Regions from separate parts of the Paenibacillus sp. FSL R5-0744 genome, predicted to be linked through region 2. Evidence: predicted binding sites of a transcription regulator. Region 2 holds the regulator's gene; the other holds the start of a gene.
The links. Region 2 encodes Rex, which represses fermentation and respiration genes when NADH is low (regulators of the CRP and FNR family bind a similar motif). Its sites were predicted from a motif close to TTGTGAAATATTTCACAA; they were not measured.

Region 1: the regulator Rex is predicted to act here: its motif matches at 3,206-3,223, upstream of scfA (six-cysteine ranthipeptide SCIFF).

What each region holds. Positions count from the first base shown of each region.
Region 1 is NZ_CP150228.1:758,242-763,762, forward strand. It holds gene MKY19_RS03415 (DUF4855 domain-containing protein) at 1-1,922, shown strand, start outside; gene MKY19_RS03420 (hypothetical protein) at 2,198-2,767, shown strand; gene scfA (six-cysteine ranthipeptide SCIFF) at 3,249-3,398, shown strand; gene scfB (thioether cross-link-forming SCIFF peptide maturase) at 3,521-4,915, shown strand; gene MKY19_RS03435 (S-layer homology domain-containing protein) at 5,306-5,521, shown strand, end outside.
Region 2 is NZ_CP150228.1:4,707,964-4,713,484, reverse strand. It holds gene dinG (ATP-dependent DNA helicase DinG) at 1-1,783, shown strand, start outside; gene MKY19_RS20800 (redox-sensing transcriptional repressor Rex) at 1,915-2,568, shown strand; gene MKY19_RS20795 (amidohydrolase) at 2,555-3,856, shown strand; gene MKY19_RS20790 (DUF5590 domain-containing protein) at 4,026-4,544, shown strand; gene MKY19_RS20785 (hypothetical protein) at 4,953-5,495, shown strand; gene MKY19_RS20780 (AAA family ATPase) at 5,488-5,521, shown strand, end outside.

The sequences.
Region 1 (5,521 bases), 2.9 Mb from region 2:
AGGTTGTCCTCATGATTCCGGATCCAGGTGAATCGATCACTAATTTCGGAGCTATTGAACAAGGTGGAGAATCGCTGAACTTCAATGATTCCGTTGGCAAAGAGAAAGCCCTTGCGAACCGTGAAAAAGCAGTTCAATGGTGGCTGCAGCAAGTCAAATCGAGATGGGAAGCAAAAGGTTACGCTAACCTCGAGCTTGTAGGTATGTACTGGTTCGAAGAGCAAATCAGCACAAGCCAATCCGGACCGGATCTGATCCGTTCGGTGAGCAGCACCCTGCATGACATGCAAATTAGCGGCAAGGACCTGAAGTTCTTCTGGATTCCGCACTTCTTCGCTTATAAAGCGTTCATGTGGAAGGATGTCGGCTTCGATGCGGTGACGATCCAACCGAACTACTTCTTCGAGCCGACGGATATCGAGCGCTTGGAGGATTCTGCGAATCTGGCGAAGCAGTATGGCATGTCCAATGAACTCGAGTTCGATGATCGGATGCTGACGGACGGCGTGTTCCGCGAGCGGTATATCGATTACTTGAACAGCGGTGCGAAGACAGGGCTTATGAAGGATGGCTTCAAATCGTATTACCAAGGCAACAATGCAGTCTATAACACCGCGGTAAGTAAAGATCCAGCGACACGCGTTCTTTACGACTGGCTGTATCAATTTGTTAAAGGAACGTATCAGATCAACGAGGCTCCGCCTTCCGAGGTAGACGTGCAGATGAACGGCAAGCCGTTCCAGAGCGGGATGAAGCTGCCCGATTCAGAATCCGTAGCCTTTACATGGAAGCTTAGAACTGATGATGGCCTGACGAAAGTGACGGCGACGTATGACGGCAAGCCTTATACAGCAGGTACCGTTATTCCGCTCGCAGGCAAGCTTGGCAAGCATGAGCTTAACATTACCGTTACGGCGGGGCATATGGTGACAAAGTCATATGTTATCGAAGCAACGACGAATGCATCTGGTATGAAAGCGTTAGTCGAGCGCTTCGAAAAAGCGAAGCAATTTACGAATTCTGCAACGGTGCGTTCTTTGAACAACTATTTGGAAATGATGAAGCGCTATGAAGGGAACGATGCAGCGCAAGTCACCAAGTATCTCCAAGGCTTTAACGCAAAGCTGGATGAATTCAAGAAGGTGGGTACGATAAAAGATGAGGCGTACAATACGCTGAAGGAAAGCGTCTATTACCTAATAGGCAATTTGGCGCAGAATAAAACGGTAGAAGCTTCGTCGACCGAAGGCAATAATGTGAATTATGCACCGGCTAAAGCCGTCGATGGATTCCCTGCTTCAAGATGGGCGAGCGAATACGTGGACAATACTTGGTTCCTGGTCGATCTCGATGAAGTGAAGGAAATGGATACGGTTCGAATCGATTGGGAATATGCTCGTGCCGATAAATACAAACTTCTTGTGTCGAACGATAAGCAGAACTGGATCAATGTCATGCCAAATGACGGAATTATTACCGCGCATGATGGCAAAGAAACGATTCAGTTCAACCCGGTCAAGGCAAGATACATGAAGTTACAAGGCATAAAAAGAGCAACCGATTACGGATATTCCATCTACGAGTTTGGTGTCTATAACCTCTCGGGCGCTGTAGACGTGAAGGGCATTGAGGGCATACAAGTAAAGGTTGACGAGGAAGCGAAAAAAGTAACGATTGATGGATTGCTAATGAATGGCGTCCTTACAAATGTGAAGTTGAAGGTGCTTGATCCGAAAGGCAAGGTTCAAATCGAAGATGAGACGAAGAGTACCGTCGCGGGAAGCTTCCAATTCACATTCAAACTTACGGGTAATTTAAAGGGAACCAATGAGGCGTATCTATCGACTGGCTATATGAGCGAGCCTGTAAAAGTGATCTTTGAATACTCAAAAGAAAACCCGGGTAAAGGTCACGATAAGTAATGGAGAAATAATCCATCCAAGCACGACCCGCGCTGAAACTTCCTGTACCGGTTATCGAATTATCTGTCCGAGGAAGACTTATAACCGAAGTAAAAACGTTTGAGGCGTAACATAACAAGCCGATTAGGTACCAGACCACGGGGTCTATACCTAATCGGCTTGTTTCTATGTACAGTATCAAGATATTATTCAGGTTTTAGTGGGATTGTATTATGTATTGTATAATAGAACGACTGCCTCAACAGGTATTTATAACATAAAACATAGGAGGATACATGTCCTGGAGCAAATTGAAGCAACAACTGGAGAGTTTTCTCTGTCCTGCGTTATACGGCAGGGTTGAATATCGCGCAAGCAGTTACCGTTATTTACCTGATAAATCAGGGAATTGTTATATTTCGGTAGATAAAAAGAACGTACTTAATATGAATGATAGAACTAGCTCAATTAGATGGTATCAGACGGAGCAGGAGATTAAGAATGATTCAGATCTTCAAATTCCTATCAACCATGAAGACATTGAAGCGGTTAGAAAAGATAGTAAGGGGATCATCCCGGAGGATCGGCTAATAGTCATTGCAAGAAGCAGAAAAATATCAGAAGTTGCAAAGGAGCTTTTGTCAGCACAGACATCATTAAGTAAATCGAACTTTATTGTTATAGCTACTAAGTATTTATCTATTTCCATAGAGGAGAGCTTAGAAAGCGACGATATCTTATTGAATATTCTAGCTTTAGTGGACAGACGAGTTGGGAAAAAGCGGATTTTAAACATGAGCGAGAAGATGAAGTTAAAGCATCCAAGTGTGCAATATTTTTATGAACTAAGGCGTAGTATATTATAAAAATAAATAACTTCATTGAATATTCAAGAAACACTCTCTACAAAAATCCCTAATTCTACGTGACTTCTTCCCACCATAACAATAGCCATGATAATGAGAGGGATGTTCGCATATGATGCATATGGAATCGGAGAGTGTCGCTCTACTGGTAAGGAAGGATACAGTGTTATGAGATCCTTATATTTATTGGACTTTGCGGACAAGTATGAGGAAAAATCGTTGTTAAAGAGATGGCATCATTGCCGTCTCTTTTTTGTTTCACTTTTTTAGTATTGCGCTGACTCTGGTTCCCGCTACCGCATCTTACGATCACAAGTATGAAGACTGCAGCAAAATTAGCGTTGATGCTTATGTTCGAGCTCTCTCTGCTCTGCACAGCTAGGTGACGGGAATCATAGACGTATTTGCGTGAGGTTGCTACGATGTTCCATGGAAATTAAGTGAAAGTGATCACAAGAAATTACAGAAGGAGTTATTTATCGTGAAAAGAATCGTAACACTGAGCACCCGCAAACTGATGGATACCGCAAAACACGGCGGATGCGGCGCATGCCAAACCTCTTGCCAGTCCGCTTGTAAAACTTCCTGCGGCGTTGCAAACCAGAAGTGTGAAAATGCAATGAACAGATAGGATTCGGAATGTTACCGCCCATTGCTCTGCTGATGGGCGGCTATTTTTAAGAAATGGATACTATCCCTAAAGGATGGCAAAGCCGTTTCTACTTGTGTGCAAAAGGAGCTTGATTAGTAAGTATGATTCATCAATATAAACTAAATGGATACAATATCGTGCTCGATACCTATAGTGGCTCGGTGCATGTTGTTGATGACCTAGCATATGAAATTATAGCGGATTATGAGAAAACTTCTGCCGAAAAAATCGTGACAACGCTGTTGGATAAATATAAAGATGATTCCAGCATTTCCGAGAGCGACATTCGAGAAACCATCGCGGATATCGAGGAACTTAAAAATGATGGACAGCTCTTTACAAAAGATGAGTATGAGAACCTCTCGCTCGATTTAAAAAAACGGAAAACTTATGTTAAGGCACTCTGCCTCAATGTTGCGCATACCTGTAATTTGTCATGCGACTATTGCTTCGCTAGCCAAGGGAAATACAACGGAGATAGGGCAATCATGAGCTATGAGGTTGGACAAAAAGCTATCGATTACCTGCTTGAAAATTCGGGTCATCATCGAAACCTGGACATCGACTTTTTCGGCGGGGAACCGCTCTTGGCTTGGAAAGTGGTTAAACAGATCGTAGCTTATGCAAGAAGCAAAGAACAAGAATACAAAAAGAAGTTCCGCTTCACCTTCACGACGAACGGGATGCTGCTGAACGATGAGGTCACCGAGTTTTTAAATCAGGAAATGTACAATGTCGTATTAAGCCTGGATGGAAGAAAAGAGGTTCATGACCGACTTCGCCAAACGGTTAACGGAAAAGGCAGCTACGATCATATTCTTCCGAAGTTCAAGGAATTCGTTCGTAAGCGCGGGGACCAAGAGTACTATGTTCGAGGAACTTACACTCGTAATAATGTCGATTTCACCAACGATATATTTCATATCGCAGACCTTGGTTTTGACAAGATCTCGATGGAACCAGTCATCTGTGATCCAAAGGAACCTTATGCACTTACCGAGGAGGACCTACCGGAGATATACAACCAGTACGAAATTCTCGCCAAGGAAATGATCGGTCGCGGTGAACAAGGCAAGGGGTTTACCTTTTATCACTACATGCTTGACCTCTCAGAAGGGCCTTGCATCCAGAAGAGAATCACTGGCTGTGGGTCAGGAACCGAATATCTTGCCGTCACCCCTTGGGGAGAGCTTTTTCCTTGCCACCAGTTCGTAGGGGATGAAGAGTATAGCATGGGGAACCTCTGGGATGGCATCACAAAACCTGAGCTGCAATGTCAATTCCAAGAGAGCAACTGCTACTCGAAGCCGGAATGTAAGGACTGCTGGGCTAAACTCTACTGCAGCGGTGGTTGTCCTGCCAATGCGCTGCACGCGACGGGTTCCCTGGTCGGAACCTATGACTTCAGCTGTGACGTCTTCCGCAAGAGGGTCGAATGTTCCATGATGGTGAAGGTTGATGAATCTATTAGAGCGATGGAAGGGCAATCTAGCTAGTTAACGTAACGGACGTATAAACTATAACCGAGAAATAGACACTTTTAAATAAAGTGCCTTTCTCGGTTTTTTTGTATTAACTAGAACTATGATCATAGATCGTCTTTTCCATCGGCAATCAGGATGAGGAATTCAAAATGTGACGGCCCAATCTGTTTAATAGACAGAGAGGGCTTTTTTAATGTGTGAATCTATGATTTTTTATTTTATCACAAATATATATGACTAAAGTCATATTAATTTCGTTATTTAGCGTATTTTTTTGTCGAAAAATAAACTATTTTCTAAGAAATGTCGATATAATAGGATAGAAATCTGCTTTTCTGTATTAACTGCAATTACGGAAGCGTTAACAATTATATGAATAGTCATTCGACAAGGAGGAAAGCAATGTTAAAAAAGTTAGGCAAGATTGGATTGGCTTTTATATTAGTCATTGGACTGCTACCGATGATTTCACTCCGGGCATACGCTGCCATACCCTCATTCACCAAAACGGTGGACATTCCCATTCAGCCTCCAGTTACAAACGCCTCGGGTAAGAATGTTTCTGATGTTGATGTTCTTCCTGACGGAAGTACCGCAGTAGTGTTGAACACATTCGCT
Region 2 (5,521 bases):
ACATAAAATTAATAAAAAAGACTTTATAAGTCCGAGGGAAGATGCGCTTACTGCGGCTCAGATGATCGTTTGGCTGACACAAAGTGAATCAGGAGATGACGAAGAGCTCAATCTAAGTGGACGTGGCGGAGATTTTTGGGAGACGGTAGCAAGCGATACCGATTCTTGTCTGGGTCGCTCGTGTCCTTGGTTCCGTAAGTGTTATTATCATCGGGCTAAGCATGAAGCTGGTATTGCAGACGTGGTCATTACGAACCACTCTAAGCTTTTCGCAGATGTTAAGGCTGGGCATCAACTACTTCCGGCTTATGAACATCTTGTAATAGATGAGGCCCATCATCTGGAGGACGTGGCTGGCAAGCATTTAGGCATGCATATGAAGCATTTCACGGTGGCACATACACTATCGCGTCTTTATAAGGATAGTCGAAATGGCCAACTTCCTACACTTCGCCAAATGCTTCAGTCATCAGGCAGTGAGGAAGCTTCTGAATGGAGCGGAGTGATCGATAGAATCTATCCGGATCTTCTTACCGTAAAAGAAACCTGGGATCTGCTTAGTGATAAACTATTCAGCCTCTTGCCGGAACGCAGCGATGCAGCGGCGGGAGAAGCTGGCCAGTTAGTCATGCGGCTACTTCCTACCCGTAAACCGAAAGATTGGGATGAATTGGTTGCTTTAGAGAATACTATGAATCTGACATTAAGCGAAATTATCCGTAAAGGTGATAAAATGCTTAATGAGATGCGAGATCAAGAAGGTCAATCTTCCTCAGATAGCCTAGTTACCGATATTAGCGGCTTATTTAAGGATTTAGCTTCTATACGTGAGCAAGTACGGTTTTTTATGGGATTAAATGATGAGAATGTAGTATATTGGCTGGAGGCGAATGGAAATTATCGCAGTAAATCGCTACAGCTGTATGCCGTTCCTGTTGATGTTAGTACTCAGCTTAAGGAGCTGTTTTTCGACAAGAAGAAAAGTATCGTACTAACTTCGGCGACACTCTCTGTGGATAAATCTTTCCAGTTTATGATTGATAATCTCGGACTTAATGAAGCTGCGGAAGAGGGGCGTCTGATGACATCACTCCTGCCTTCTCCCTTTAAGTATCGGGAGCAGGCGCTGTTAGTTATTCCGCGGGATTTCCCAAGTGTGAAGGGGAGTGTAGGCGATGCCCGATTTGTCGATACACTCGTACAGTCACTAGCAGAAGCAGCTATTACAACACGTGGGCGGATGCTTGTCCTGTTTACTTCTTACAAGATGCTACGCCAGGTTTACGATCCTCTGAAAGAGGCTCTAGCCTCACAAGAGATCACGGTATTAGGTCAAGGCGTGGAGGGGGGCAGCCGTAGCAAGCTGATCCGCCGTTTTCAGGACAGTGCAGCTTCTGTACTGTTAGGAACAAGCAGCTTTTGGGAGGGTGTAGATATTCCAGGTGAAGCATTAACATGCTTGGCCATCGTGAGACTCCCATTTCAACCGCCAAACCACCCCCTAGCGGAAGCGAAGTCTGAGTTATTACAAGCCCAGAAAAAGAATCCGTTCATGAAGTTGTCTGTTCCTCAGGCGGTTATTCGCTTCAAGCAAGGATTTGGGAGGCTGGTACGGACAGCGCAAGATCGGGGTATTGTTATTGTGTATGACACAAGGGTGATCGAATCTCACTATGGGAAGTATTTCCTCTATTCGTTGCCTGGCCCGAAAATGGAGCATATGCTTACGGATCAAATGGTTCCTCGTATAGCGGAGTGGTTGGAAGACGGAGGCGTTTCTTGAAAAGAACGTCATCGATCTTATTAATCACTCTACAAGGAAGGGCGGTATAAGAATACCGCTCTTCCTTGAGACGAGGTGCAGATATTTCGATAGGATTTGAACAGAATATCACTTAAATTAGGAGGTAAATTATGAAATCGGATAAAATATCAGAAGCCGTTGTTCGCAGACTTCCTGTGTACTTGCGTTTCTTGAATGATCTCCAGAAACGTGAAATATTAACCGTTTCCTCACAAGAACTAGGACAAAAACTTGATTTGAATCCTGCTCAAATTCGTAAAGATTTAGCTTATTTTGGAGACTTTGGTAGAAAAGGTATCGGGTATGACGTAACTTATCTTATTGAAAAAATCCGTCATATTCTGAAGCTGGATCAACAATTGAATGTGGCTTTAGTAGGTGCTGGTAACCTTGGACATGCATTATCTAATTACAATGCTTATCTGAAAGATACTATGAAGATTACCGCTATATTTGACTCCTATGCACCTAAGGTAGGGCGGAAAATCAACTCTCTTACCGTTCAACCGATGGAGGAGCTTGGTCAGACGGTTCGTGAGCAAGGTATTCGAATTGGGATCATTACTGTGCCTGATTCAGAAGCGCAGAATGTAGCAGATATTCTCATTGAGTCTGGCATTGAGGCGATTTTGAATTTTGCACCAGTGATTCTAAAAACACCATCGAATATCCGTGTTCATGCTGCCGATTTTACAACGGATTTGCAAAGCCTTGCTTATTATTTGAAAGACGGAAAGGAAGAAAGCGGAAATGAAGAGCAGTAAAACGATTATTAAGGGCGGGCGTTTTCTTATTCCGGGAACGGATGAGCCGGTTCTGAGCGGATATATGACTATTGAAGATGATTTGATCACTTACATAGGAAAAGAAGAACCTTTAATGGAAGATGATGTGCAAGTTGTTGATGGCAGTCGTCTGCTGTTTATGCCAGGTCTGGTAAACACACATGGCCATGCCGCAATGTCATTGCTTCGTGGTTATGGAGATGATTTAGCACTTCAGGTGTGGCTTCAAGAGAAGATGTGGCCGATGGAAGCGAAATTCACTGGAGAAGATGTATACTGGGGAACCTCCTTGTCGGTACTGGAAATGCTAAAAGGTGGTACTACAACCTTCTTGGATATGTATGATCATATGGATCGAGTAGCAGAGGTAGTCGAATTATCAGGCATCCGTTCCGTACTGATGAGAGGCGTAATCGGATTATGCCCAGAGGAAGTACAAAATCACAAGCTTGCGGAAGCGATTTCTTTTGCACGAAATTGGCATGGTAAGGCTGATGGTAGAATTACGACGATGATCTCGCCACACGCCCCATATACTTGCCCACCGGACTTCTTTGTTAAGTTTGTACAAGCGGCACATGATTTGGATTTACCGATGCATACCCATATGTCCGAGACCAAACGCGAAGTGGAGCAGAATGTGGTGGATTACGGACTTCGGCCTGTAGCGCATTTAGAGAAGCTTGGAATGTTCACACGTCCGTCTATTGTTGCACATGGCGTTCATTTGAATGATGAAGAGATCGAGATACTGGCTCGTCATGATGTAGGCGTGTCTCATAACCCAGGAAGTAATCTGAAACTGGCTAGTGGAGTGGCTCGGGTTACGGATCTTCTAAAGGCTGGTGTGAAGGTGTCACTGGGTACAGATGGTGCGGCAAGCAATAATAACCTGGATATGTTTGAAGAGATGCGTCTTGCAGCCCTCATCCATAAAGGTGTAAGTGGTGATCCGACGGCTGTCCCAGCTCCGGAAGCGCTGCGTATAGCTACAGAGTATGGCGCAAAGTCTATCTTTTTAAATGATGTGGGTAGACTCGCTGTTGGCATGAAAGCGGACTTTATCGCGATTGATATAGACCAGCCGCATTTGCTACCACACACAGATCTGTTGTCTCATGCTGTATACTCTGCCAGCGCCAAGGACGTTGAGCATGTATGGGTGAATGGTAAACAGGTTGTAAAACATGGAGAATGTGTAACGCTAGATGAGGAAGCAATCCGTCGTAAGGCGCAAGAATTATTTGATGGACTGCTTAAACGATAGTCTAAGATCATAACGAATAACTGAAAGGCTGTGACTTTCTGCGATTGCAAAGTTACAGCCTTTTGTGTTTCTGATCATTAGATCATTGAATTGGATATGAAACTTTGGATAAACACACAGGTGTGTTATATAATCAAAAAAGATATATTACTAGAAAGGGAGCTGTACCTTGAAGAAAAGGAAAAAATGGATCCTCCTGGGGTCAGTTCTGATTCTGCTCCTTCTGTTCGGACTTATCCAGTTCTATGCTTATATTATGAAAGATCAATGGAACGAGCGAGATATCGCTAAGGATGTCGCTAAAACCAGTGCTGGTCTGACAGAGGTAACCAAAGCGCAGAAATCCGTGTGGGATGATAATGCGGTGTACTGGGTCTTAACAGGGAAGAATGAAGCCGGGACCGAGTTGATGGTTTGGGTACGTTTTACTGTAGACGGGAAGTTTGCTGAAGGAACCGACGCAGTATATGCTGAAGAACTAAGTAAAGGGACCTCTGAAGCGAAAATGCGTAGCCTTATAAAAGCCGATCTTCCGGACATCAGCATTGAGCGGTTGTTGCCAGGAGTATATAACGGGGAGTATGCTTGGCAGCTTTTTTATAAACAAAGCGGTCGATATTATTATCAATTTTATCGGTTCTCAGATGGGGCTCGAATGGGTGAAGGTTACAGTTTACCTAGCCGCTAAATTAAACAAAAGCATTATAGGAGAAACAAGCGGACCATTTATGGTTCGCTTGTTTTTTAAAATGACATATTATTTGATATACTATAAGTACACGAATTGTGATATACTATAAGAGTAGTTTTTATGTATTGGTATTTAAAGATTCATACGAAAAAAGGTCTGTTAGTTAAGAGTAACAGCCCTTTTTTTGTCGAATTAAATCAATAAATTTAATAAAATGGAAAGAATTAAAAAATAAAATTTTAAATATCTTCACACTTTTTTTCAATATAGTATATACACCTGTGATATACTACTGTTTGTAATTAGAACAGTGTTAGTAGAACGTCAGGCTCTGATGAGCTCTTAGCAGCTATGACTTTGGATCATTCTGTTTACATTTTTTCATCTTTGAGAGGAGGACGTTTCTTGAAATTACGTCTTGTACCTGTACTGATAACGTCTCTACTGTCGGCTATGCTATTATTCGGAGGATTCTTTTTATATCGTCAGTTTGCTTTACAGGAACCGCTCCAAAAGATTGTAACCGGATTTGAGGGAGTAAATACTTCACATATTAGTATTAACCGCGATGAGGTCACTTTGAAACTTGATTTGCAGCCGGGCACGAATTTACGTGATCTAGTATCGTATGTATCCAAAGAAGGAAAATCAGTGATTGAAGGACGTAAACTTAAACTCGATGTGGAGCAAAATTCAAGTGAACTATTGGATGATTACTGGGATAAAGCGATGTTCTCTGTAGCTGAAGCCATGGAGAGCCGTAAATATACGATTATACCTACAGAACTTGATAGATTGAAACAGCAAAATACGGAATTTAAAGATGTGATAGCATCTACTGATATCGACGACAACAATGTGTACGTAAGCTTGAGTAATGGAAAAGAAAGCAAATTTATTATTTTGCCGCGAAAACCTGCGACCTTGGGGGTATGGAATAATGCCTAAGTACCTTAAAGAAATTTTACTCGGAT